Regions from separate parts of the Dyadobacter sp. SRI_021 genome, predicted to be linked through region 1. Evidence: riboswitches for the same ligand, from Rfam matches in the RefSeq annotation. Region 1 holds a riboswitch; the other holds the start of a gene.
The links. A riboswitch is a leader RNA that binds a small molecule or an ion and turns the genes downstream of it on or off. The one in region 1 is predicted to bind thiamine pyrophosphate.

Region 1 (12,250 bases):
AGCAGATCATCCAGATACTCCCGCGTATTGCTCAGCCTCGGTACCTTGTTCTGGCCGCCGAGCTTGTGCTGCTTGCCGAGCCAGGCGTAGAAGGTACCGGCCGGTGCGAAATGCACTTGCGGACGCGTGAGGGCCATATCTTTGTATCGTTTGGCATCATAATCGGAGTTTACTTCCCGCAACGCGGTGTCCAGCGCCTGCACGAATGCATTGCGATCCTCCGGTTCTTTGGTGAATTCGATGATCCATTCATGGCAGCCACGCGAGCCGTCACCCATGTACACAGGCCCGGCGGTATAGTTCGCTACCAGGGCGTCTGTCTGGTGCGCCGCTACCTTAATGGCATGATCGGCATTCTCGACAATCACTTCCTCACCAAATGCATTGATAAAATGCTTCGTACGTCCGCTCACCTTCACGCGGAACGGGTAAGTAGAAGTAAATTTCACGGTATCGCCGATCAGGTAACGCCAGAGCCCGGCGTTGGTAGAGATCACCATTGCATAGTTCTTTCCTACTTCCACTTCATCCAATAACAATGCTTTGGGATGCTCCTTACCGAGCTCTTCAATGGGTATAAATTCATAAAAAATGCCATAATCGAGCATGAGCAGCATTTCGCCTACCCTATTAATGTCGTCCTGGATCGCGAAAAAGCCTTCCGATGCACTGTAAGTTTCGAGGTACAGCACCTGATCGGAAGGGAAATATTTCGTCATGAACAAATCGCGGTAGGGTTCGAATGAAACCGCTCCATGCACGAAAACCTCAAAATCCGGCCAGATTTCAAGCATATTCTTTTTGCCGGTACGTTCGAGGATCTGGTCGAGCAACACGATCGTCCAGGTAGGCACGCCTAGAATGCTGGTCACATTCTCCTGCGAGCATATAGACGCCATTTTGTCCAGCTTGCTTTCCCAATGGTCCATCAGAGCCACCTCCAAAGGCGGAGTGCGCATAAATTCCGCCCAGGAAGGCAGGTTTTGCATAATCACCGCCGACACGTCGCCGATCTGGGTATAATCGTCAAAAGGATTGGCATGCAAAGTCCCGCCGATCGAAAGGCCCTTCCCGTCGAAGACGCGGGTATCGGGCCGGTTGTTGATCAGCAGGGTCATCATGTCCTTTCCGCCTTCGTAGTGGCATTCTTCCAAAGCCTCGGGCGAAACGGGCAGAAACTTGCTCCGCGCATTCGTGGTACCCGATGATTTGGAAAACCATTCGATCTGCGACGGCCAGAGCACATTCGGCTCGCCTTTCAGGACACGCTCGATGTAAGGATAAAGTTGCTCGTAAGCCGAAATGGGTACCTGCTCCTGAAATTCCCTGACCGATTTGATCTGACCGTAATTATAACGGCTGCCCCATTCGGTGTAGCGGGCAGTTTCGATCAATTCGGAAAATATACGCTGCTGGGTCTCAATGGGGTACTTCATAAACTGTTCGATCCGTTCGAAGCGCCGCTTCATAAACCAGACAGTCATATCATTTACCAGCTTCATAAAGGTCAATTAGTTAGAAATACGCAAGTTTGTAAAAATAGCAATAAAAAATGGTGAGAGAACAGTTGCAAGCCGTTCTCTCACCATTCGGGAAATTTTATCAGCAGGTGGTTATCTGTCAAAGAACATATTGCTGCCTCCCGCCTTTTGGCTGATCGACGACGACAGTTCCGCGTTTGCCTCCTCCGCCAGCACGCGCGCGCTCCGGAGTTGGCGCGTTACGTGCGTACCCGTGATCTGGAAGAGTGCCTCGCCCAGCAAGGGATCGCGTGGATCGCCATAGGGATAAAGGATATTGCCCTCGCTAACCTTCACATCCGGCTCAAAGCCAACATGGTAATCCGACTTCTTGTCCTTATTCAACGATTTGGAGACAATCGGCTGCAATCCCACTTTGATACCATTCTTCTCGTCGCTGATCGTGACCGATCCCACATTCTTACCCACAGTTTTACCTCCGACCAATGTTACCGTCATAAAAGGCTTCAATCCATTGATCACCAGTTCACTCGCGGAAGCCGTACGCGACGACACCAGTACCACGAGGTGTTTCAGGTCATTGCCTACATTCTGACTTTTGGATACAAACTTGTCGTAGAAATAGGATTCACCGTATTTTTTGAGGCTCGTTTCGGTTACCTGCTTGTTGTATTCCTTGTAATAAAATACATCGTTGGCCGTCACCTTACCCATAAGGCTTGCCAGGTTGGTCGCAGAACTTACATACCCTCCCGGATTATAGCGCAAGTCGAGGACCAATGCATTGATATTACTGTTTTTAAATTCCGAAAAAATCGCATCCAGCTTCCTATCATACGCCTTGTTACTGGTTTGGTAAGGCTCGGGAATAAACTGGTGATAAACGACATAGCCGATTTTGTTGGCACCGATCGTGTAAACAGAATCAAAGAACACCGGATCTTCCTGCAAGACAATGGGCGTCACGTCACGCTTCGTCGTAGTTTCCTTCAAAGTACCATCCTTAATGTCGGCCAGGGTGTAAGTAGCCTTATCCTGAGTATTGAGCAGTTTTGAGTAGTTCGAGTCCGTCAATTTCTGGCCATTCACACTGCTGAAAACATCGCCCCGCACAAAGCCGGCCTTGGCGGCAGGTGAGTCCGGGATCACGTAAAGCACAATGCCTACTACATTGCTGGTATTGGCAGGAAAATACACCAGCTTGTACTCCATGCCGCTTGTTTTGGATTCGCCGCCCAAAGACGCTTCTAATTCCTTCGCACTTTCCTGCATCCATGAAAACCGGTCGCCGTCCGGGCGCGCCGTCGCATCATATTTATAAAGCAGAGAGCTGAAAAAATCGCTCGGCGTTTTGTTGTAATCGGGCGATGCGGTGATGTGGTCGGTCCAGTAATACCAGTACTTCATGTTGGTATAGATCCACTCGTTGGTCTCGGTATCATTCTTGGGATCGGCGTTTTTTTCCTTGCAAGAAAAAACACAGGCAGCGATTAAAATGACAGGCAGGAGAAGTCTCAGTTTCATAGATTTCCGTTCATTTCTAAAAATACCTCTTCAATAATGCGGCAAGCTTCGTCCATCTGCGACTCATTGATCACCAGTGGCGGCGCGAAACGGATCTTGTTGCCATGCGTAGGCTTGCACAACAGCCCTTTTTCCATCATTTTATAACAAAGGTCCATGGCCGTGCTGCTATCTTCGGAGTCGTTGATCACGATCGCATTCAGCAACCCCTTCCCTCTAACGCTTTCGATCAGAGAACATTGCTTTTGAAGCTCCTGCATTCTCTTGCGGAAAATCCGGCCCATTTGTTCGGCATTTTCAGCAAGGTTTTCGTCCTGAACCACCCGTAATGCAGCGATGGTCACCGCGCATGCCAACGGGTTACCGCCATAGGTCGAGCCGTGCTCGCCGGGCGCGATCGTCAGCATGATTTCGTCGTCGGCCAATGCAGCCGAAACCGGCATGGTACCACCCGATAATGCTTTGCCGAGGACCAGGATATCAGGCTTTACATTTTCCCAGTCACAGGCAAGCCGTTTTCCTGTACGGCCGATACCGGTTTGCACTTCGTCGGCGATGAACAGGACATTATATTTTGTGCACAGATCACGCACGCCTTTTAAGTAACCCTCGTCCGGCACCACTACACCCGCTTCACCCTGGATGGGCTCCACCATGAAACCGGCGATGTCCGGGTCATTTTTCAGGAGGCTTTCGAGGGCAGGAAGGTCATTATAGGGTATGATTTCGTAGCCGGGCAGGAACGGGCCGTAGTCGTTGGTGGAAGAAGGATCCGTCGACGAGGATATCGCCGCCAATGTCCTGCCCCAGAAATTACCGGCGGCATACACGGTTTTTGCCTTTCCGGGCTCGATACCTTTTACTTTATACGCCCATTTCCGGGTTAGTTTCAGCGCAGTTTCGCCGCCCTCCACGCCCGAATTCATCATCAGGACTTTATCATACCCGAAATAGTCGCAAAGAAATTTCTCGCATTCGCCAAGGCGGTCGTTATAGAATGCACGGGAGGTGAGCGTCAGCTTTTGCGCCTGGCGTACCATCGCATCCACGATCTTCGGATGGCAATGCCCCTGGCTCACCGCGCTGTATGCCGACAGGAAGTCGAAATGCTGCTTTCCTTCCACATCCCACAAAAAAACTCCTTCGCCCCGCTGGATAACCACCGGCATCGGCTTGTAATTATGTGCCCCATACCGGTATTCGAGCTCCATAGCATGCTGAGAGGCACTGATATCGGTCGTGTCTGTATAGCTTTTCATTTTGGTATTCAAATAGTTAGGAACTTCATTTCGAGATATGTAAAATTACGGAAAAGCGTATTAATTTTGCAGCATAATCTCAAGGGGTGCCCTACCGAACGGGCTGAGATCATACCCATTTAACCTGATCCGGGTAATGCCGGCGTAGGGAGAGAAAGCCGGACCGGCTGTTTTCTGTTAATATTTTATCGAACTTTCTGATAGGTGGCCCCTGCCTGTTGTAATTATTGATCGCAATGCGAAAAATTACTACCTGTCTGCTGACCTTGCTGTTCAGCACCACCTCACTCGTCACTTTTGCCCAAAAGAGTGTTTCCGGCCGTGTGACCGATGCCGAGGACGGCAAACCGCTCCCCGGCGCGACCATTAAAGCCGGCGAAATCCGCGGTACGAGTACCGACAAGGACGGCCATTTTGTTTTGAAAAACATCTCCGAAAATACTGATGCCCTCGACATTTCCTACATCGGCTACCAAACTTCGAAAGTCGCCATTGGCGCTGCAAATCAGCTGGAAATCAAGCTCAACAAAAGCACTTACCAGGCTGATGAAGTGATCATTAATGCCACCCGCGTGAACGACAAAACGGGTATGGCTTACACCAATGTGACCGCCGCACAAATCGACAAGCAGAATATGGGGCAGGACTTGCCGGTACTGCTCAACTTTTCCCCTTCCCTTGTGAGCACGAGCGACGCGGGCGGCGGCGTGGGCTACACGGGCATACGCATACGAGGCTCCGACGCGACGCGGATCAATGTAACTGTGAATGGCATTCCTTATAACGATGCTGAAAGCCAGGGGGTTTTCTGGGTAAATATGCCGGATTTCGCCTCGTCGGTAAGCAGCATTCAAATCCAACGGGGCGTGGGAACTTCCACCAATGGCGCAGGCGCATTTGGCGCTTCGGTGAATATTAATACCAATGCATTCCGCGAAACAGCTTATGCGGAATTGAATAACTCTTACGGCTCGTTCAATACATTCAAAAACACATTGAAAGTAGGCTCCGGGCTGATTAAAGATAAGTTTACATTCGATGCCCGGCTGTCGCGGGTTTCTTCGGATGGCTTTGTGGACCGCGCTTCCTCAGAATTGCATTCTTATTACCTCTCAGGCGGATATTTTGGCAAGAAGAGCTTTGTGCGGATCAATGTGTTTTCGGGGAAAGAACGCACTTATCAGTCGTGGAACGGTGTGCCGGAGGCCAAATTGCGCGGCGATCGAGAAGGTATTCTGGCTTATATTGACAGAAATTACTTAGGAGAAAAAGATGCGCAAAACCTGCTCAATTCCGATAACCGGACTTATAATTCCTACACGTATAAAAACGAGGTGGATAACTACCGTCAGGACCATTACCAGATCGTTTCCTCCCATAACCTGAGTAATAAACTGACGTTCAACCTCAATGCATTTCTCGTCCGCGGACTGGGCTACTATGAGCAATATCGTTCCGGTGACGATTACAGCAAATACAACCTTCCCAATGTAATTATCGGTAAAGACACGCTCACCAGCACCGACTTCATCCGTCGCCGCTGGCTGGATAATTACTTTTACGGAACTACATTCTCCTTCGATTACAACAGTTTCAAAAAGCTGACAGCGAGCTTCGGCGGAGGCTGGAACCAGTACGATGGCGACCACTATGGTCAGATCATCTGGGCACGCAACGCGGGCAATATCGAGAATGAGCACCAATACTATTTCAGCACGGGGAAAAAGAAGGATTTCAACCTGTATGGAAAGGTTTATTATGCATTCACGGATCGGCTGACTGCATTTGCCGATTTGCAATACCGTCGGGTAAGCCACGCCATTCACGGAACAGATAATGATCTGGTTCAATTGGCGTTTGACGAGTCGTATTCTTTCTTTAATCCAAAGGCAGGTCTTACCTACCAGCTGGCTGAGCAAAGCTCGGTTTATGCCTCATACAGCATCGGTAACCGCGAGCCGAACCGAGACGATTTCACATCTTCAACCGCCAATCTTTTCCCTAAAAGCGAACGTTTGCAGAACGTAGAGGCCGGTTTCCGCACGCAGCAAGGCAAATGGGCATTCGCAGCAAATTATTATCTGATGAGTTATAAAAACCAGCTCGTACTCACCGGTCAGATCAACGACGTGGGCGGCTCTGTGCGTGTGAATGTGCCGAAAAGCTACCGCACCGGTATCGAGCTGGAAGGTGCTGTGGTATTCAACAACCACCTGAAATGGAATGCGAATGCCACTTTCAGCCAGAACAAGATCAAAAATTTCACGGAATACATTGTCGACTATGATAATGGTGGTTATAAAACCGTCGATCATGGTAAGTCGGATATTTCCTTTTCACCAAATGTAATTGCCGGAAGCCAGTTCACTTATTCGCTGCGCAAAAACCTGGAATTGGCCTTGCTGACAAAGTATGTAGGCAAGCAATATCTGGACAATACTTCCACAGAAACCCGCAAACTCGATGCTTACCTGACCAACGATATCCGTTTATCATGGACTATCAAACCATCGTGGGCAAATGAAATCGGATTCAATTTGCTCGTAAACAATGTCCTGGATGAGCAATACGAATCGAACGGCTATACCTACGGTTATATGTACGGGGGCGCACTCACGCAAGAGAATTTCTATTTTCCGCAAGCGGGAAGGAATTTCCTGATCGGGGTGAATTTCAGGTTTTGATAACCACTTTCTCCCTACCTTTGCCGCATGAATCTGAAAAATGACCTTTTGCTTCGGGCGGCGCGGGGGGAGAAGACCGAACGCACGCCTGTTTGGATGATGCGCCAGGCCGGGCGCATCCTTGCAGAATACCGGGCCGTTCGTGAGAAAGCCGGAAGTTTTATTAATCTTGCCACTACACCAGAAATGGCAGCAGAAGTCACCCTGCAACCTGTCGACTTGCTGGGCGTAGATGCTGCCATTATATTTTCCGACATCCTGGTGATTCCCGAGGCAATGGGACTGCCTTATGAAATGGTAGAGCAGCGCGGACCGGTGTTCCCAAGCACGGTTCACTCATTGGCCGACCTGCAAAAGCTGCATATCGCCGAGCCGGAAACGGACCTCAAATATGTGCTGGACGCCATTAAAATCACGAAAGAAGGTCTCGCGGGCCGCGTTCCGCTGATCGGTTTTGCGGGTGCGCCGTTCACAATTTTTTGTTACATGACCGAAGGCAAAGGCTCCAAGACCTTCTCGGTTGCGAAAAAACACTTATACGCCGATCCCGAATTTTCACATACATTATTACAACAAATTACCGACAGCACGATCGCTTATCTGAAAGCGCAGATCGCGGCGGGTGCCGATATTGTACAACTCTTCGACTCCTGGGCGGGCATTCTCTCGCCCGAGCAGTACCGCGTTTTCTCTCTGCCTTATATCAAACAGATCTGTGATGCGATTATCGAAGTACCCGTGACTGTTTTTGCCAAAGGTGCATTCTTTGCCAGAAAGGAAATCGGAGAACTAAGCTGTTCGGTAGTGGGCCTCGACTGGAATATGGACATCGCCGAATCGCGCGAGCTGATCCCCAACAAGACATTGCAAGGGAACCTGGATCCGTGCGTGCTCTATTCTTCCTACGACCAGATTCGCGCGGAAGTGAAGAAAATGGTGAACCAATTTGGCACGCAGCGGTACATTGCCAATCTCGGCCACGGCGTTTATCCCGACACCGATCCCGACAAGGTACGATGCTTTATTGAAGCCGTTAAAGAGTTTTCTTCCTTATAAATATGGCTTTACAGCAAAATAAATGCGTATTCCTCGACCGCGACGGAGTACTGAATGAGGATTGTCCGGACTATTTGTATAAGCTGGAAGAACTCGTTATACCGGAAGGTGTTGTTGAAGCGCTCCGAATGCTGAAAGAGGCGGGCTACCTGTTGATTGTCATTACGAACCAGGCAGGTATCGCGAAGGGACTTTACACGGCTGATAATGTGTATGCGATTCACGAAGCAATGCAAAAAGTGTCGGGTAATGCGCTGGACGACCTGTATTTCTCGCCGTATCACCCGGCCTATTCCGGCAGCTCATTGTCGCGAAAACCAGGTTCGCTGCTGATCGAGAAGGCCATGGCCAAATATGCTATCGATCCCGCGCAATCGTGGATGATCGGCGACCGGGACCGGGATATGGAAGCAGGAAAAAATGTGGGTTTGAAAACGGTTCACATCATCCCGAATGCAGAAGAATCGACGGGAGACTATGCCGCTGTGAATTTGCTGGAAGCCGCCAGGTTGATATTGCAGCAGTAAATTAAGCTTTTGCTACCGGCGCAGGCTGGGTTTTCTGTACTGATCCGTAAGCAGGGCAGGCGTGCTTGGTGCAAGATGATGCTACCGCCAATGTTCCGCAAACAGCCAGGAGAAGTAAGATCTTTTTCATTTTCCAGTTCGTATAAGTTTTTGTCACTACAAAAATATAAAATTAAGTTCTTTGAATGAGCGTTTTAGCCTGACTAATAACGAACTCATTCAAAGAACTTTATATGCGGCATCAGATTTTTGTTTCCGCCAACTCTTCTTCCGGCTCCACGCGAGGCTTTTCGATCGCCGGCTTTCCATCCTGTGCACCGAAAGGCTCCTCTTTGAAACCCAAAATCCTCAGCATCGAATCGCTGTTCTGTTCATCTGCAAAAACACGTGTGGTAATGCGGCCTTCTTCGTCACGGTCCACCAGCACGTGCTTCGGCGCCGGGATCAGGCAGTGCTGAATGCCCCCATAGCCTCCAAGCGATTCCTGGTATGCGCCGGTATGGAAGAAACCGATGTATTGCGGTTCGTTATCTTCAAAAATCGGCATGTACAAATCCGCGCTGTGCATCTCCGAATTATAGAAATCCTGCGAATCGCACGTTAGTCCACCAAGGTTTACCTTTTGATAAGGATTATCCCAGTTATTGATCGGAAGCATAATATACTTCTGGTTCATACCCCAAGAGTCGGGAAGCTGGGTAATGAACGATCCGTTGATCATATACCAGAGCTCTTTATCGTTCTGGAGTTTTTTGTCGATGATTTCATAGATCACCGCGCCGCTCTCTCCCACTGTGTAGCTTCCGAACTCCGTGAAAATGTGCGGAACGGGAACGTTGTTCTTGTTGCAGATCCACTGGATGTTCTCGATGATCTCATCGATCATTTGCTGGTAATCATAATTCGATTGCAGCGAAGTCTGGATCGGAAGGCCGCCGCCAATGTCGATAGAATCGAGGTCGGGACAGATCTTCTTCATTTCGCAATATTTGAACATGAAGCGGGTCAATTCACTCCAATAGTAGGCACTGTCTTTAATACCCGTATTAATGAAGAAGTGCAGCATTTTGAGCTTGAAACGAGGGTTCGGCTCGATCTTCTCTTTATAGAGTTGCTGAACATCGTTATAGCGGATCCCCAGACGCGAGGTATAAAATGCAAAGTTCGGTTCCTCGTCCGTTGCAATGCGCATTCCGAAATGCACCGAATCCGCCGTCACCTGCTGCTCGTACGATTCGATTTCTTTGAGGTTGTCCAGAATAGGCACCACATTGAAACCTTCGTTGATCAGCTCGCTCAGGTATTGCGTGTAGCGCGGCAGCTTGTAGCCGTTCGCCAGAATGTACGTGCTCTTATTGACCTTGCCACGGCGGTAAAGCTCCCGGATAATGGGAATATCGAAAGCTGAAGACGTCTCGATATGGATGTTATGCTTCAGAGCCTCTTCCAGCACAAAGCTGAAATGCGACGATTTCGTGCAATAGCAATAGGTATAAGTGCCTTTGTAATTATGTCTTTTGAAGGCATTCCGGAAGAACATGTTGGCATTCTCGATGTGTTCTCCGATCTTGGGCAGATAATTGATCTTTAACGGCGTACCATGTTCCTTGATGATATCCATCAGAGGTACATTGTTGAACAGCAATTCATTATTATCTACGTTGAACTCCATGGTAGGAAACTCGAACGTCTGCTGAATCAGGTCAATGTAGCTTTTCATTGATTTGTTTGTCGCGATGGCAATTAGTGAATTGGGTGTTAAAAAATAGGAACGAAAATGACCCGAAAATTGGTCAGAATATGTGTCATTTCCAAACACGGATCGCCGTCAAATCATTCCCATCCGAAAGCAATTTATCGCGCTATTTGCCAAGTTCATACCTGAAAATACCCGCTTAATAATTTTTTAATTGACGAACCGGCGCCACGCCTCCTATTTTCAGGCCGGAAATTCGGGAGTCACATCAAATTTTTCCGGTTCCGAGCTCATTCACAGCATTTTATATCGGACTATTTATTCTAAATATAATCCTATTTAAAATTTATACATTTCTCAACAGCTAAAAACCATTCCTATGATTACTCTCAAAACGGCCACGCTCTGCAAACGGCCAAAATGCCGCCGACGCTGCTAATTATCGGCGTTTAGGGGCCATTCTCAGCCCGACTTGTGCCTTCTTCGACGATAAACGACTACTTGTGCGTAGAAAACTTTAAACATTCTCGGAGTTTTCTTAGTTTTTGTCATTCGAAAATTTCAAATTTGTCGCTGTGAAAGAGCGAATTATCAAATCGGCACTGAACCTTTTCTGGCGTTACGGCATCCGCAGCGTCACGATGGACGACATTGCCCGCGACCTGGGAATTTCGAAGCGAACCATTTACCAGCATTACTCCGACAAGGAAGCCATTCTCGCCCTGGTGATACAGGAAGAGATCCGGATGCAGAAATGCGAAATGGAGAAACTGGAAGAGCTCGCCGAAAACCCGATCGAAGAAGCGATGTACGCTACAGTGCAAATGCAGGAAACGCTCGCCGACATGAACCCCACGCTTTTGTACGATTTGAAGAAGTATTATCCCAACGCCTGGGAGCTGTTTCAGAACTACAAACACGAGTTCATTATCAAAAACATGCGGGAAAACCTCCTGAGAGGGATCGAAATGGGCCTCTACCGCCCCGATATCGATGTAGAGGTGCTCTCGCTCCTGCGCGTGGAGCAGATCGTGCTCGCTTTCGACCCGACCGTTTACCCCGCCAAGAAGTTCAATATCATGCACGTGCAAACCCAGTTTCTCGGGCACTTTTTAAGGGGGATACTTTCGGAAAAAGGCTTTGAATACTACAACACCATAAAAGATAAACCAGCAACTGAACTCAATATCCATGAAAAATGCCAGAACAATACGTAGCACTTTGATGCTGCTCGCGGCACTCATTTATTTTGTACCACTTCATGCACAAACCGGCTATTCATTAAAAGAGGCCGTTGATTACGCGATCAAGCACAATCTGAATGTCAAGAATGCGCAACTGGATGCGGTTTCCGCCGAAGCGCGCATCGGAGAAATCCGTGCAGCGGGTTTGCCGCAGGTTACAGGAGCCGTTTCGCTAACGAACAACATTATTATCCCAAGGTTCTTCTTGCCGGCGAAAACCTTCGACCCATCGGCACCGGACGACGCGCCGCCGAGCGCCGTGAAGTTTGGGATTCCCTGGCAGGGCTCCGCTTCCGCCAACCTAAATCAGCTGATTTTCAATGGCTCCTATTTCATCGGATTGAAAGCAGCTGCTACTTACCGCGAACTGGCGCAAAAAAGCACCACTTCTTCGAAAGTGACTGTTGCCGAAGCGGTAACCAAGGCTTACTACTCGGCCCAGGTAGCGGAAGAGCGCGCCAAGCTGCTTGATCTGAACATCGCCCGCGTGGACTCATCCATGCGCGAAACAAAGGCGATGAATGCAAGCGGTTTTGTGGAGTTGCTCGATGTAAACCGCCTCGAAGTGCAGATTAACAATTTGCAGACCGAGCGCCAAAAAGTGCAGAACCTGATCGACCTGAGCTATGCATTGCTGAAATTTCAGATGGGTATGCCCGCAAACGAGCCTATTAAGCTGACGGATGATATCAATGCAGTAAACGTGGCCGAGCTGCGGTCGGAGTCGGAGAGCCTGGATGTTAGCTATGAGAAAAGAATTGAATATTCCTTATTGAACA
Region 2 (12,250 bases), on a different contig from region 1:
GCAGATCTCAAATTTTCTGCATGAATGCCTCCTAATGCAATGACTTTGCCCGGAAAACTATATTTCCTTAATCTGAAATCAGAAGGGACCTTCGCCGAATAACCAGCCTTTGAAATACTATCAAAAACCGGCCCCAGGAATGCATAATCAAAGCGGTGCGAAAGTCTTTCAAGTTCTTCCGGATCATGTGTCGAGGTGCTGATTGTGAATCCATCGCTTTTCAATATTTCCAATGTTTCCTCGCTCTGCGTCAGCCTGTTTTTCTCAGTGAAATGCAACCCGGTAATGCCAAACTCATGGGCAAGCTCATGATGCTGGTGCAGTGCAATGCGTCCTCGGAATTGCGGATCGATCTGTTCCAGCCATATTCGCAGCTCGGTTTCCGTGGCTTTGGGCTTGCGCACATGCAGGCGTGCAAGTCCGTGTGCGAAGAGCCGGTTGACGATACCGGCTTCTTCGGACAGTATTTCCGGGTGAGTTATGACGATGAGCTCCATTACAGATAAATCTCGCTGCCTTTTTCTGCAAATTCCCGCGCTTTCTGCTGCATGCCTTCGGCCACGGCGTCTTCGGCCATCAGTCCGTTTTCCTCCGCATAGTCGCGTACGTCCTGCGTGATTTTCATCGAACAGAAGTTCGGACCACACATCGAGCAGAAGTGGGCGATCTTGGCCCCTTCGGCCGGAAGCGTTTCATCGTGAAACTCACGTGCGGTGTCGGGGTCCAGCGAAAGGTTGAACTGATCTTCCCAGCGGAACTCGAAGCGGGCTTTACTCAATGCATTGTCGCGGTACTGTGCGCCGGGATGGCCTTTGGCGAGGTCGGCGGCATGGGCGGCGATTTTGTAGGTGATCACACCGTCTTTTACATCTTTTTTATTGGGTAATCCCAAATGCTCCTTCGGGGTTACGTAGCAAAGCATAGCCGTGCCGAACCAGCCGATCATGGCCGCGCCGATGGCCGAGGTAATGTGGTCGTAACCGGGCGCGATGTCGGTTGTCAATGGGCCTAATGTGTAGAATGGCGCTTCATGGCAGTGTTTCAACTGCTTCTCCATATTCTCTTTGATCAAATGCATCGGTACGTGGCCGGGGCCCTCGATGATCGTCTGCACATCGTGCTTCCAGGCGATTTTGGTCAATTCGCCCAGCGTTTCGAGCTCCGCGAACTGTGCGGCATCGTTAGCATCGGCAATGCTGCCGGGGCGTAGGCCGTCGCCCAAAGAGAATGCCACATCGTAAGCCTTCATGATTTCGCAGATCTCCTCGAAATGCGTGTACAGGAAGTTTTCTTTGTGATGCGCCAGGCACCATTTCGCCATGATCGACCCGCCACGCGAAACAATGCCGGTGATGCGTTTGGCAGTCAGCGGTATGTAGCGCAGCAGGACGCCCGCATGAATTGTGAAATAGTCCACACCCTGTTCGGCCTGCTCGATGAGCGTATCGCGGAAAAGCTCCCAGGTCAGGTCTTCGGCTTTGCCATTTACTTTCTCCAAAGCCTGGTAAATAGGTACGGTACCAATGGGCACCGGCGTATTGCGGATGATCCACTCGCGGGTCTCGTGGATGTTCTTGCCGGTGGACAGGTCCATAATGGTGTCGGCACCCCAGCGGCATGCCCAGACGGCTTTTTCGACCTCTTCTTCAATGCTCGACGAAACGGCCGAGTTGCCGATATTGGCATTGATTTTCACCAGAAAATTCCGGCCGATAATCATCGGTTCGCTCTCCGGGTGGTTGATATTCGAAGGGATTACCGCTCTTCCGGCCGCTACTTCCTGTCTTACAAACTCGGCGGTAATGTGGCTTTTCGGCGTATTTGCCCCAAAACTATGTCCGGCGTGCTGGTGCGCCAGTGCGCCAGCTTTACCATTCAGCGACTGCAAATGCGCGTCAATGCGCTGATTTTCGCGGATGGCGATGTATTCCATTTCCGGCGTGATAATACCCTTTTTAGCATAATGCAGCTGAGAAACGTTCTGCCCGGCTTTGGCGCGTAACGGCTTTGCATTATGTGCGAACCGCAAATAGTCGAGCTTCGCGTCGGCGAGGCGCATCCGGCCGTATTCAGAGGAAATCGTTTCCAGTTCCTCCACGTCCCCGCGCGAGCGTACCCATTCCGCACGTAATGCAGGAAGGCCTTTTTTGACGTCTATTTCAATGTTGGGATCGGTATAAGGGCCGCTGGTGTCGTACACGGTTACCGGCTCATTGGGCTCGCTGGCTCCGAGGCGACCTGAATGCGGGCCGCCATGTATGCGCGTATCGTTCAGTGAAATCTCGCGCATGGCCACGGAAATGTCGTGGATTTGCCCTTTCACATATATTTTCTTCGAATTGGGAAACGGGTCTCGGGTGATGGTTTCCGGCGTTTTTTCTGTCTTCATGATGCTGTTTTTCTGGTTAAATGGTGGATACAGGACAATGCAATGCTAGCCGCCCTGGGTGGCGGTAATGAGCGTAATCTGGTCGTTGGGGGAGAATTGGCGCGTGGGCCAGTCGGATTTCGGGACTACCGATTGGTTGATGGCTACTGCGATGCCTTTGCCGGAGGGAAACAGCTCGGATACGAGTTGCCCTACCGTGTAAGTGACGGCTATTTGCTTTGTCTGACCGTTTAGGATGATTTCCATTCCTGATTCAGTTTTAAATACAAAAAACTCAGGGATGGACCTATGAAGAAAGAATAGACGGAGCTACGTGCACAGTAACACCTGCTTTTCCCTTCGGCAGTACTAGCTGCATCAGGTTCAAAGGGTATGATCTCAGTCCGCATGTTGGGACACCCCTAAAGTTGAGGCAAAGCTATTCGAAATTCAGGATTTTCAAAAGAATTAGAAAAAAACGTAAAACAGAACGTGGATAAGACGTGAAATTTTTTAAAATAATAAGGTATTTTTGACCCTAATATTGAAACCTGTATAACGACCTGCTTTATTTTGATGGATTTGATCATCAGAAGTGCCGCTCCTAAGGATCTGCCTTCGCTGTTGGAAATTATCAACCACGCTATTCTGAACACCACGGCTATTTATGATTACGAAGCCCGGACCATGGAACAACAAAAAGCCTGGTTTGAACAGATGTTCTATGACGGTATGCCGGTGATTGTGGCAGAGCTGGAAGGCGAAGTGATCGGTTATGGTTCCTATAATATTTTCCGTCCGAAAATCGGGTACAAATTCAGTGTGGAGCATTCCATTTACCTCGACGAAAAGTCGCGTGGCATGGGCGTAGGTGGTAAATTGCTAGGGAGCCTCATCCAACGTGCGAAGGAGTCGGGCCTGCATACGATGATAGGCTGCATTGATGCCTCGAACCGCGCAAGCATTGAATTTCACAAGAAATATGGGTTTGTGGAGAAGGGTTACCTCAAAGAAGTAGCTTATAAATTCGACCAGTGGCTGGATTTGGTTTATATGCAGCTGTTGCTGGAAGAGGATTGATATTTTTGGGAGGAAGGACGAAGGTCGAAAGGGAGGAAGTCAGAAATGGTCAAGGGTGGTCAGGAATGGTCAGGATTAGTTAAGAATTTATCCAACAAAATTGACAATACCTGACAACGAATGACAACTCCTGTCAACACTTGACAAAAAACGAGGCGCAGCTAATAACTGCGCCTCGTTCATTTTAATGGGCTCTGCCCGTTTCTACATAAGTATCTTCATCGCCGGTGGGTTTGCCTTGCCACCAGGAGGCGAGGATGGAACCGGTAATGTTCATCAGTGGTCCGAAGATTGCGGGGGCGAGGCCTACGGTGGCCATTTTACCCATTTCCTTGGCAATACCGGAAGCCAAACCGCCATTTTGCATGCCTACTTCAATGGCAATCGTACGGCAGTCGCGCTCACTCATGCGGAACAGGCGCCCCGACCAGTAACCGAGCGTGTAACCCGAGAGATTGTGGATTAACACGAGGAGCAGCAATGCAGGCCCGATGGAAAGCAGGCTGTCGCGGCCGGCAGCCGTGATGATTACGATAATGAACGCGATACCGCCCATCGATACCAATGGCATAGCGGCATCCAGCCATTTTACTTTTCCGCTGAACAGCTTATTGAAGATAAGCCCGGCGCCGATCGGGATGATCACCATTTTAATGATATCCCACATCATATGCAGCGTGTCGATTTTCACGAACGCGCCTGCGAGCATGCTCATGAGGACCGGCGTTACGATAGGCGCGAGCATGGTGGAAATGGCGGTAATGGTAATGGACAAAGCCAGGTTCGCTTTCGCCAGGTAAGAGATCACATTGGAAGCCATGCCGTTCGGTGAGCAGCCGATGAGAATGATCCCAGCAGCGATTTCAGGCGGGAAGCCGCTGATGTTCGCAAGCGTATAACCGATCGTCGGCATGATGATAAAGTGGCTCACTACGCCGATCAGTACACCTTTGGGCATTTTAACCACCCCCACAAAGTCGCCGAAACTCATGGAAGTACCCATCCCGAACATGATGATCTGGATGAGTGGAGTGATCAGCGTTGAAAGTTTAAAGTCGCCCACCGTGAGGAAATGCTGAGGGTAGTATAATGCGGTGGTTACCGCCGCGAAAATCACGGTGGTGTAAGTGAAACCTTTTAGTTTTTCATATCCCCTGAAACTGATGGCCAGCGACAGGAAGAATGCAATGAAGAAGGGGCCGGCCGAAGGGAGGCTCCCCGTGAAAGCGAGGTAGAGCGCTATCAGCAGGCAAACCGTGGCGACGGCGGATATGAGCTTGTAAATATTCATATTAATGTATTTAAAATGCAATTTTGAAAAAGGGAAAGAAAATTCCTGTCTGTTTCACCAGACAGGAAATGCTGAAAACCAGTCCCGGTTACTCGCCTACCAGGTTCTTTTTTTCATGTATTCGTCGAGCTCCGAACGTTTCATAGGGATTTCGTTCGGGTTTTTGTCGAGCCATTTCAGGAAGTCTGTTTTCAGAGCGTCGGTCCATTGGCTGTCAATCTGGCCTGGGGTGTATTTGCCTTCTTTCAGCATTTGAATGCCGAATTTGTCACGCAGTGCGATGAATTCGGCGGTTTGCACCACTTTCTCGACCATGTGCGACGGGACGAAGATTACCCCTTCTTTTTTGGCCAAAACCAGATCGCCGGGAAGTACTACCGCGCGGCCGATGCGAATAGGGGTATTGATGCCGGTGACCACCGCGTCTTTGAGATACGAAGGATCGAAATCACGGACGAATGCATTGAAACCGGGGATTTTGGAGAGGCCGTCGAGGTCGCGCACGGAGGCGTCGAATACCACACCATTGCCGGTTTTGGCAAAAATAGAATTGGCCAGGTTATCGCCGATCAGCGTACCTTCCACTATTTTGCCCATACCGTCGGCTACGTATACGTCGCCTTTGCTGAGCATGTCGATCGGCCAGGAGTTGGTATTGCCGATGCGGCCTTGTTTGGCACCGCGGTCTTTGATATTCTTTTCGATATCCGGGCGTGAAGGCATGAACTGCGCCGTCAGTGCACGGCCGGCGATCACCACGTCGTCGTGCACGATTTTCCAGTTGCCTTCAAACTGGCAGTTATAGCCTTCGTTTTTGAGCACTACCCAGGCTTCTTCGATATTGATGTCCTTTGCTCGGCGGACGAGGTCGTCGGAGATTTTCGGGCGGCCGTCAGGGAAGCGTTCACCTTTCCATTCGGAGGTCAGGAAAATCAGTTCTTCTTTTGGCATAGTCTGCGCCTTCGCGGTTTGCAGGCCTCCAAGGGTTAGGGTCAGGATCGTCGTTAAAGAGAGAATTGGTAGTTTCATAAGACAAGAAAATGTGCGGCAGGAATATACTGAGTAGGTAAAATTAGGTAAAATATCAATCGGGGCCCTGTCTGGTTACATCATCCAGAGCTCCCGTTCAGATTATCTTTTTGAAACCACGATAGGGTTGGTCAGGCCATTCAGGTCGTACACCACCTTACCTGCGCGGATCGTCACTTCGGCTTCCAGTTTCTGCTTGCCCTGCACTTTGGCGCCGGTGTAATCGAAGAAACCGAAGGTACCGGTGTCATTCATCTGGAACTTGCCGTCGAGCACGCGTAATACGGATACGTCCGCACGTGAACCGACCGAAAGATTACCCAGCTCTTCGCGGTGAATGGCTTGTGCCGGAGCCCAGGTGCTGGCTTTGATCACCGCCGGCAGATCCATACCCATGGCTAAGAATTTGGACATCACATTCAGCATGTCCTTCATGGCATTGTTCATACTGCCGGTATGGATGTCCGTGCTGATAGTGTTGGGATAAAAACCGGTTTTGATCGCCGGGATCGCCTGCGAGAATGCGAAGCTGATACCTCCGTAACCCACATCGAAAATGATGCCTTTTTTGCGTGCTTCATACACGAATGGCTTCACTTTACCGGCTTTCACGTCCACGATCGGCTCGCGGCTGGCAAGCTGGCCGAAGCAATGCGTGAAAATGTCGCCGGGGCGGAGGTGTTTCATGAAAAGCTCTTCGATGGGCAATACCGGCTGGCTGCCGCCAAAATCGATCATGACCGGGATGTTAGCCAACTTGCCGGCTTCCACGGCACGGTCGGTAGGCGTCCAGTTGTAACCGTTGAAGTGGGCAAGTTTAATACCCACAATGTATTCAGGATATTCTTTCGCGACTTTGGCAGTAGCGGCAGCATCCATGTCCTCGACATTCTGCTCGTACGTGCCGCCGCGCATGCCTTCGCCCACGATGTTCAGGAACGAGAGTACACGAGTGCGTGAGGCATCAATGGTTTGCTTCTTAAAATCGGGGAACGACTTCCAGCCGGCGCAGCCAGCGTCCACCACCGTGGTAACCCCTGTGCGGAAGGTGAAACCGTCGGGTGGGAGGGCATTAGGACCGTTGCTGTAAGTCTGGTCCATTTTGGTGCCGAAGAAGTTGTGCGAGTGCATGTCGATCAGGCCCGGCGTTACGAAAAGACCTTTCGCGTTCACTACCTGTACGCCTTCCCTGGCGTCGATGTTTTGGGCAACGAGCATTACCGTGTCGCCTTTCAGCGCGACGTCCATAATGCTGTTGATATTGTTTTTAGGGTCAATCACATGACCGCCTTTGATGACGATCGAATACTTCTGAGCCTGTGCGGCAAAACCGGCAGAACAGAAGAGGGCGGCGGCAATGAATACTTTTTTGATCATGGGTTTTGGTTTAGGAAAGAACTATTATGGTTAAGACAAGGAAACGCATTGAAATACCTCATTCACGGATCGAAAAATTTCAGGCTTAAAAAGCGATACGGACTGCCGATTTTGGTCGGCAATCCGTATCGGTCATTCACTTCACAGGCAAACAGCGCATAAATTCCGCTTATTTATCCCACCAAACTTTGCTCGAAAGCGTGTTGGTGCCGCCCTGGCGGGTACGCGCTTCGTAAAAATTCTCTTTATTGTATTGCTCCTCCGTATCGGGGATCACGAAGCGGGTCGGGATCTGGCCGCCGGTGAGGTTACCGGGATAGTTGGTCGGCGTCAGCTTGGGATAGCCTGTGCGGCGCCAGTTGGCGAAGATCTCGTATTCGTCTTCCAACAGGAGGGATACCCATTTCTGCGTACCGATCTGCTCCATTTTCTGTGCTGTCGTTCCGGTTGCATTGAAAGGGTTCGCTTTCAGGTAAGCGGCGATTTTAGCATCGGAGATGATACCTGCCGTGCCAAATAATGCCCATTGTTTCAGACCGGAAGTAACTGCGGCGTTGTAGGATGCCTCGGCGGTAGCGCCGCTGTACCAACCTCTCAGGTTGGCCTCTGCGAGCAACAGGTGTATTTCGGCAGGGGTCATAACGAGCAACGGTGCATTGTATTTCAAGATCGTCGCAGGGTTAGGCTCCGAGTATTGATCGAAATTGGCAGGCAGGCCGTTGAAAGCGGCATTTTGCATCCCTTTTTGCAGTGCGGTAGCCGTGTCGGCCACGTAAGGGGCTTTATCGGATGCTTTGGTCCATACCACTGAAATCACATTCAGGCGCGGATCGCTTGTGGTTTTCAGATGGTCGATCAGCGTTTTTGCAAACTTGCCGCCTTCTACGTTATCGCCACCGGGAGATACGTAGTCGGTGCTCATTAATCCGGCGGAGATGAAATTGCGGCTCGCGGTGATGGAGCCGTCCACATAGTCGATCTTCGCCAGATCCGCGTCAGCGGTGATTACGCCGCCGGCGATCGCTTTCTTTACCCAGGTTTCAGCCATGGCAGGGTCCACTTCGGTAAGGTGCATACCGAGGCGCAGCATGAGCGAATAGCCAAACTTCTTCCATTGCGTCACATTTCCGCCGTAAATCAGGTCTGCAGTGCCGAAGGTAGGCTTACTGGCGTCGAATGCGGCAATGGATTCTTCGATCTCTTTGAGCATGTCGGCATAGATAAAGGCCTGCGTGTCATACTTGGGAGTGAAGTTTTTGTCCGTAAGGGCCTTTCCGGCGTCCGTGTATGGGATGTCACCATAAAGATCAGTGAGGCGGTGGTAGAGGTAAGCCTTCCATATCCGCGAAACCGACATTTTGTTTACATTGTCCGGCGAGGTTTTCAGCGCGTCGATTACCTGGGCGAGATCGATTACGGCTCCTGCCGTCGCAGGGTCGCCGCCAAACAATGCCCAGTTGCCGGTTGAGTAGGTATAATTGAAATACTTGTCACCTGCCGCAGGCACCTCCTTGTAAGTCGCGAAATGCTGCATCGACTGTCCGATCGTCAGATAAGCACCGCCGGTATAGTTGTTGCTCACGGTCGTCAGCTGCGCCCGGGTAAACAGGAAGCCGGGCACGACATCCCTGGACGCATTCGGGTTTACATTCATTTCCTCGAAATTATTGTCGCAAGAGGAGATGAAGGCGGCCACCATGGCCATATATGATAGTTTCAGGAATTTGTTCATCGTCACTGTAATTTTGAATGATTAAAACTTCACTGTCAGGTTCACGCCGATGTTTCTGGTCCTGGGTACACCAAATGCTTCCAGCCCTTGCGCATTACCGTTTGTATAGCTCGATTCAGGATCGAAATATTTGTTGCGCTTGTCTTTGTAAAGCAAGGCAAGGTTACGTCCCACGATCGAAACAGAAGCCGATTGCAGTTTACCTCCCAATATTTTCGCGACGGGCAGGTTGTAGCTCAAGATAATCTGGCGCAGTTTCACGAAATCGTTGTTGAACGTGAAAATGCCCGTGTAGTTCTTGTCATTGTCATAGTAAGTATCAATGTCTTTCTTCTCCCATGTTTTGGAGAAAGGTGCTCCTTCGGGTGTTACACCGGTTACCGTCAGGCCGGTTTCACGGCCGGGAAGTGTTTCCTTAGGCAAGCCGAAGCGGTATGCATACTGGTACATGTTCGAATATACTACGCTTCCGAACTTGCCGTCGATGAGGATGTTCAGCGAGAAGTTTTTGTATTTGAAATTGTTGGTGATACCCATGGTCAGCGGAGGAGTACCATTACCCAGTTTTTCGAGGTTACCACGTACCGCGTAACCGCTGGCAGTGTTGAATACGGTATTCCCGTTTGTATCTTTCAATTTGTTGTAACCCCAAACCTCACCATACGTACCGCCCACTACGTTGTTGATCAAACCACCGCCTACGCCCGTTCCGATGCTCAGGGAAGGAAGGTTATCGGCCAGTTTGATGATCTCGCTTTTGTTGTAAGCCATGTTGTAGCTGATGTCCCACATGAAATTATTTTGCTTGACCGCAGTTCCTGTCAGCAACAACTCGATACCCTTGTTGCTCAGCTCACCCACATTCAACAAAGCGGAAGTGTAACCCGAGGTCGCGGCGATATTGCTTTGTACGATGTCGTTAGTGGTCTTGCGGTTATACAGCGTAAGATCGATTCCCAGACGGTTTTGCAGGAATTTCGCTTCGATACCTGCTTCATAGGTAGTGGAAGTAAGTGGTTTCAGATCGGGGTTTGGTACCACCGCCGAAGATAGCTGCTGAACCGGACGTCCGTTGTGGCCACCTACTGCCATCGCATAGCTTTGGTAGATCTGGTAGGGAAGTACATTCGCGCCGCCCACTTGTGCCCACGAACCACGTAGTTTCGCGAAGCTTACCACTGTTGGCAGGTTGAAAGCTTCGGAGAGGATCAGTGAACCACCAACGGCAGGGTAGAAAATGCTATTGCTTTTGCTGTTCAACACCGAGAACCAGTCCTGACGGCCCGACAAAGTCAGGTACGCAAAGCCTTTGTAACCCAAATCGGCGGATCCGAAGATAGAGTTGATGGCGCTTTTGTTGTAAGTAGGCACCACGGTCGATGTTGCGAGGTTCGTGAAGCTGTAAAATCCAGGAATCGTGAATTCCGAACCGTTGAAGGCGGTCTGGTCATAAATGCTTCTTTGCATATTGCCACCCACCAATGCGGAGAAGTTCAGGTCTTCGGAGAAGTCCTTGGAGTAATTCAGCGTCAGCATTCCGTTGGTTTCCGACGAGGTTACTTTCTTCGCTTCGTAGGTCCCCAGCGGCTGGTAGGCGTTGTTGGTAGGTACTACGAACTCATAGTTGAAGTTGTAGTAATCGCGGCTTACGCTTCCTTTAATGAACAGGTTGTCGAGGATGTCATATTTAATGTTGGCCTGACCGAGGAAACGGTTTTTCTGATCTTCATTGACAAACTTGTTGATCACGAAATAAGGATTCGGTGCGGCCGGTACGGGGTTCCATTCAACCTCTTTGCCGGTAACCGCGTCGTAGCCCGGGGCGAGGCTTCTGATATCCACGGTGTTTGCAACCAGGTAAGTGGCCCAGTGCGGGTTGTAATCAGCATAACCAACTTTCGGACGGTTGTGGCCGTTCTCGATATTGTACTGAACAACCGTCTCAATGCTCAACTTTTTTCCCAGAAATGCATTCAGGTTCAGGTTCGCGATTCTTCTGGTAAAGGAAGAATTGGGGACAATGCTGTTCGAGCTGGTGTTGTTCAGACCGAAACGGAAATTCACGTGTTCGTTACCTCCCGTAAACGAAAGGGAGTTGATGTAGTTGGTTCCCGTGCGGTAGAAGTTTTTCAGGTTGTTTTTCTGAGGCGAATAGGGACGTTCCACACCATCGAACTGGATTACCGGCGTACCATCCATTTTCGCACCGTACGACAAGCGGCCTGAGCTCTTCGCCTTATCCTTGTCTGCCGGTTTTACACCATCCACACCCTGGCCGTATTCATATTGCCAGTCGGGAATGATCGAAAGGTTGTCCACCGAGAAGTTGCCATTGTATTCCACGCCGATGCCTTTTTGTGCACGGCCTTTTTTGGTGGTAATCAAAATCACACCGTTGGAAGCACGGGCACCGTAAAGCGCAGCCGCAGGACCGCCTTTCAAAACGCTGATCGACTCGATGTCGTCGGGGTTGATACCGCCGATACCATCACCGCGGTCGGTGTTGTTACCATTACCATCCGAAGCATTGCCACCACCCGGAACGCTATTGTCCATAGGCATACCATTGATTACATACAAAGGTTGGTTGTTACCGCTCAAAGATCCGTTACCACGGATGATAATGCGGCTGGAACCGCCGGGGCCTGTCGACATACCGGTGGCGTTAACGCCCGCAATCTTACCGGTCAAGGCATTCGCAACGTTATTTTCACGGGCTTGTGTGAACTCGCTTCCTTTCACCTCGGTCACTGCATAGGCAAGTGCCTTTTTCTCTTTGGAAATACCCAAAGCCGTTACAACTACCTCGTTCAACGCTTTGGCCTCGGGCGCCAGCTGTACGTCCACGCTGGTTTGACTGCCCACCGTAACTTCCTGCGTAGTATAACCTACAAAACTGAAAACCAGAACGGCAGTTGCAACCTCGCCGTCGGGAATATCCAGGAAAAATTTACCTTCCGCATCACTGGACGTTCCTCTTTGTGTACCTTTTACGAGCACGCTTACGCCCGGGAGGCCTGCGCCGGTTTCATCCTTCACGGTTCCCGTAACGTTGCGTTTCGGCGATGCCTTAATGGTATTTTCTTCAACAGGTGCCTGTTCGCGGCGCAGGATAATACGGTCCTGAACCACTTCGTAAATGACTTTATACGGAGTCAGAATTTTACTGAGAACTTCGGATAACGATTCGTCCTGAAATTTATAGGATACTTTCTGATTGTTGAAGATCTGAGGGTTGTACATGAACTTAACCTTTGTCACATTCTCGATCTTTTCCAATGCCTTGTCAATCTCGGAATTGGCTAAACGCAAAGTCACTTTTTGTTCCAGCACACGCTGTCCACGCACGTCGTTCGCATGGACGAAAGTGCTG

Region 2: linked by a shared signal. The riboswitch ahead of thiS (sulfur carrier protein ThiS) and the one ahead of AC2YIT_RS29530 (TonB-dependent receptor) in region 1 are both predicted to bind thiamine pyrophosphate.

The regions. Positions count from the first base shown of each region.
Region 1 covers NZ_JBYCZM010000015.1:78,349-90,598, forward strand. The annotation lists gene AC2YIT_RS29515 (GH3 auxin-responsive promoter family protein) at 1-1,502, opposite strand, end outside; gene AC2YIT_RS29520 (S41 family peptidase) at 1,614-3,005, opposite strand; gene rocD (ornithine--oxo-acid transaminase) at 3,002-4,264, opposite strand; TPP riboswitch at 4,337-4,433, shown strand; gene AC2YIT_RS29530 (TonB-dependent receptor) at 4,501-6,948, shown strand; gene hemE (uroporphyrinogen decarboxylase) at 6,976-8,004, shown strand; gene AC2YIT_RS29540 (D-glycero-alpha-D-manno-heptose-1,7-bisphosphate 7-phosphatase) at 8,007-8,531, shown strand; gene AC2YIT_RS29545 (type III PLP-dependent enzyme domain-containing protein) at 8,773-10,251, opposite strand; gene AC2YIT_RS29550 (TetR/AcrR family transcriptional regulator) at 10,803-11,444, shown strand; gene AC2YIT_RS29555 (TolC family protein) at 11,419-12,250, shown strand, end outside.
Region 2 covers NZ_JBYCZM010000001.1:252,279-264,528, reverse strand. The annotation lists gene AC2YIT_RS01015 (thiamine phosphate synthase) at 1-497, opposite strand, end outside; gene thiC (phosphomethylpyrimidine synthase ThiC) at 497-2,389, opposite strand; gene thiS (sulfur carrier protein ThiS) at 2,435-2,635, opposite strand; TPP riboswitch at 2,707-2,802, opposite strand; gene AC2YIT_RS01000 (GNAT family N-acetyltransferase) at 2,945-3,448, shown strand; gene AC2YIT_RS00995 (bile acid:sodium symporter family protein) at 3,633-4,739, opposite strand; gene AC2YIT_RS00990 (RraA family protein) at 4,836-5,768, opposite strand; gene AC2YIT_RS00985 (amidohydrolase/deacetylase family metallohydrolase) at 5,871-7,145, opposite strand; gene AC2YIT_RS00980 (SusD/RagB family nutrient-binding outer membrane lipoprotein) at 7,315-8,877, opposite strand; gene AC2YIT_RS00975 (SusC/RagA family TonB-linked outer membrane protein) at 8,899-12,250, opposite strand, start outside.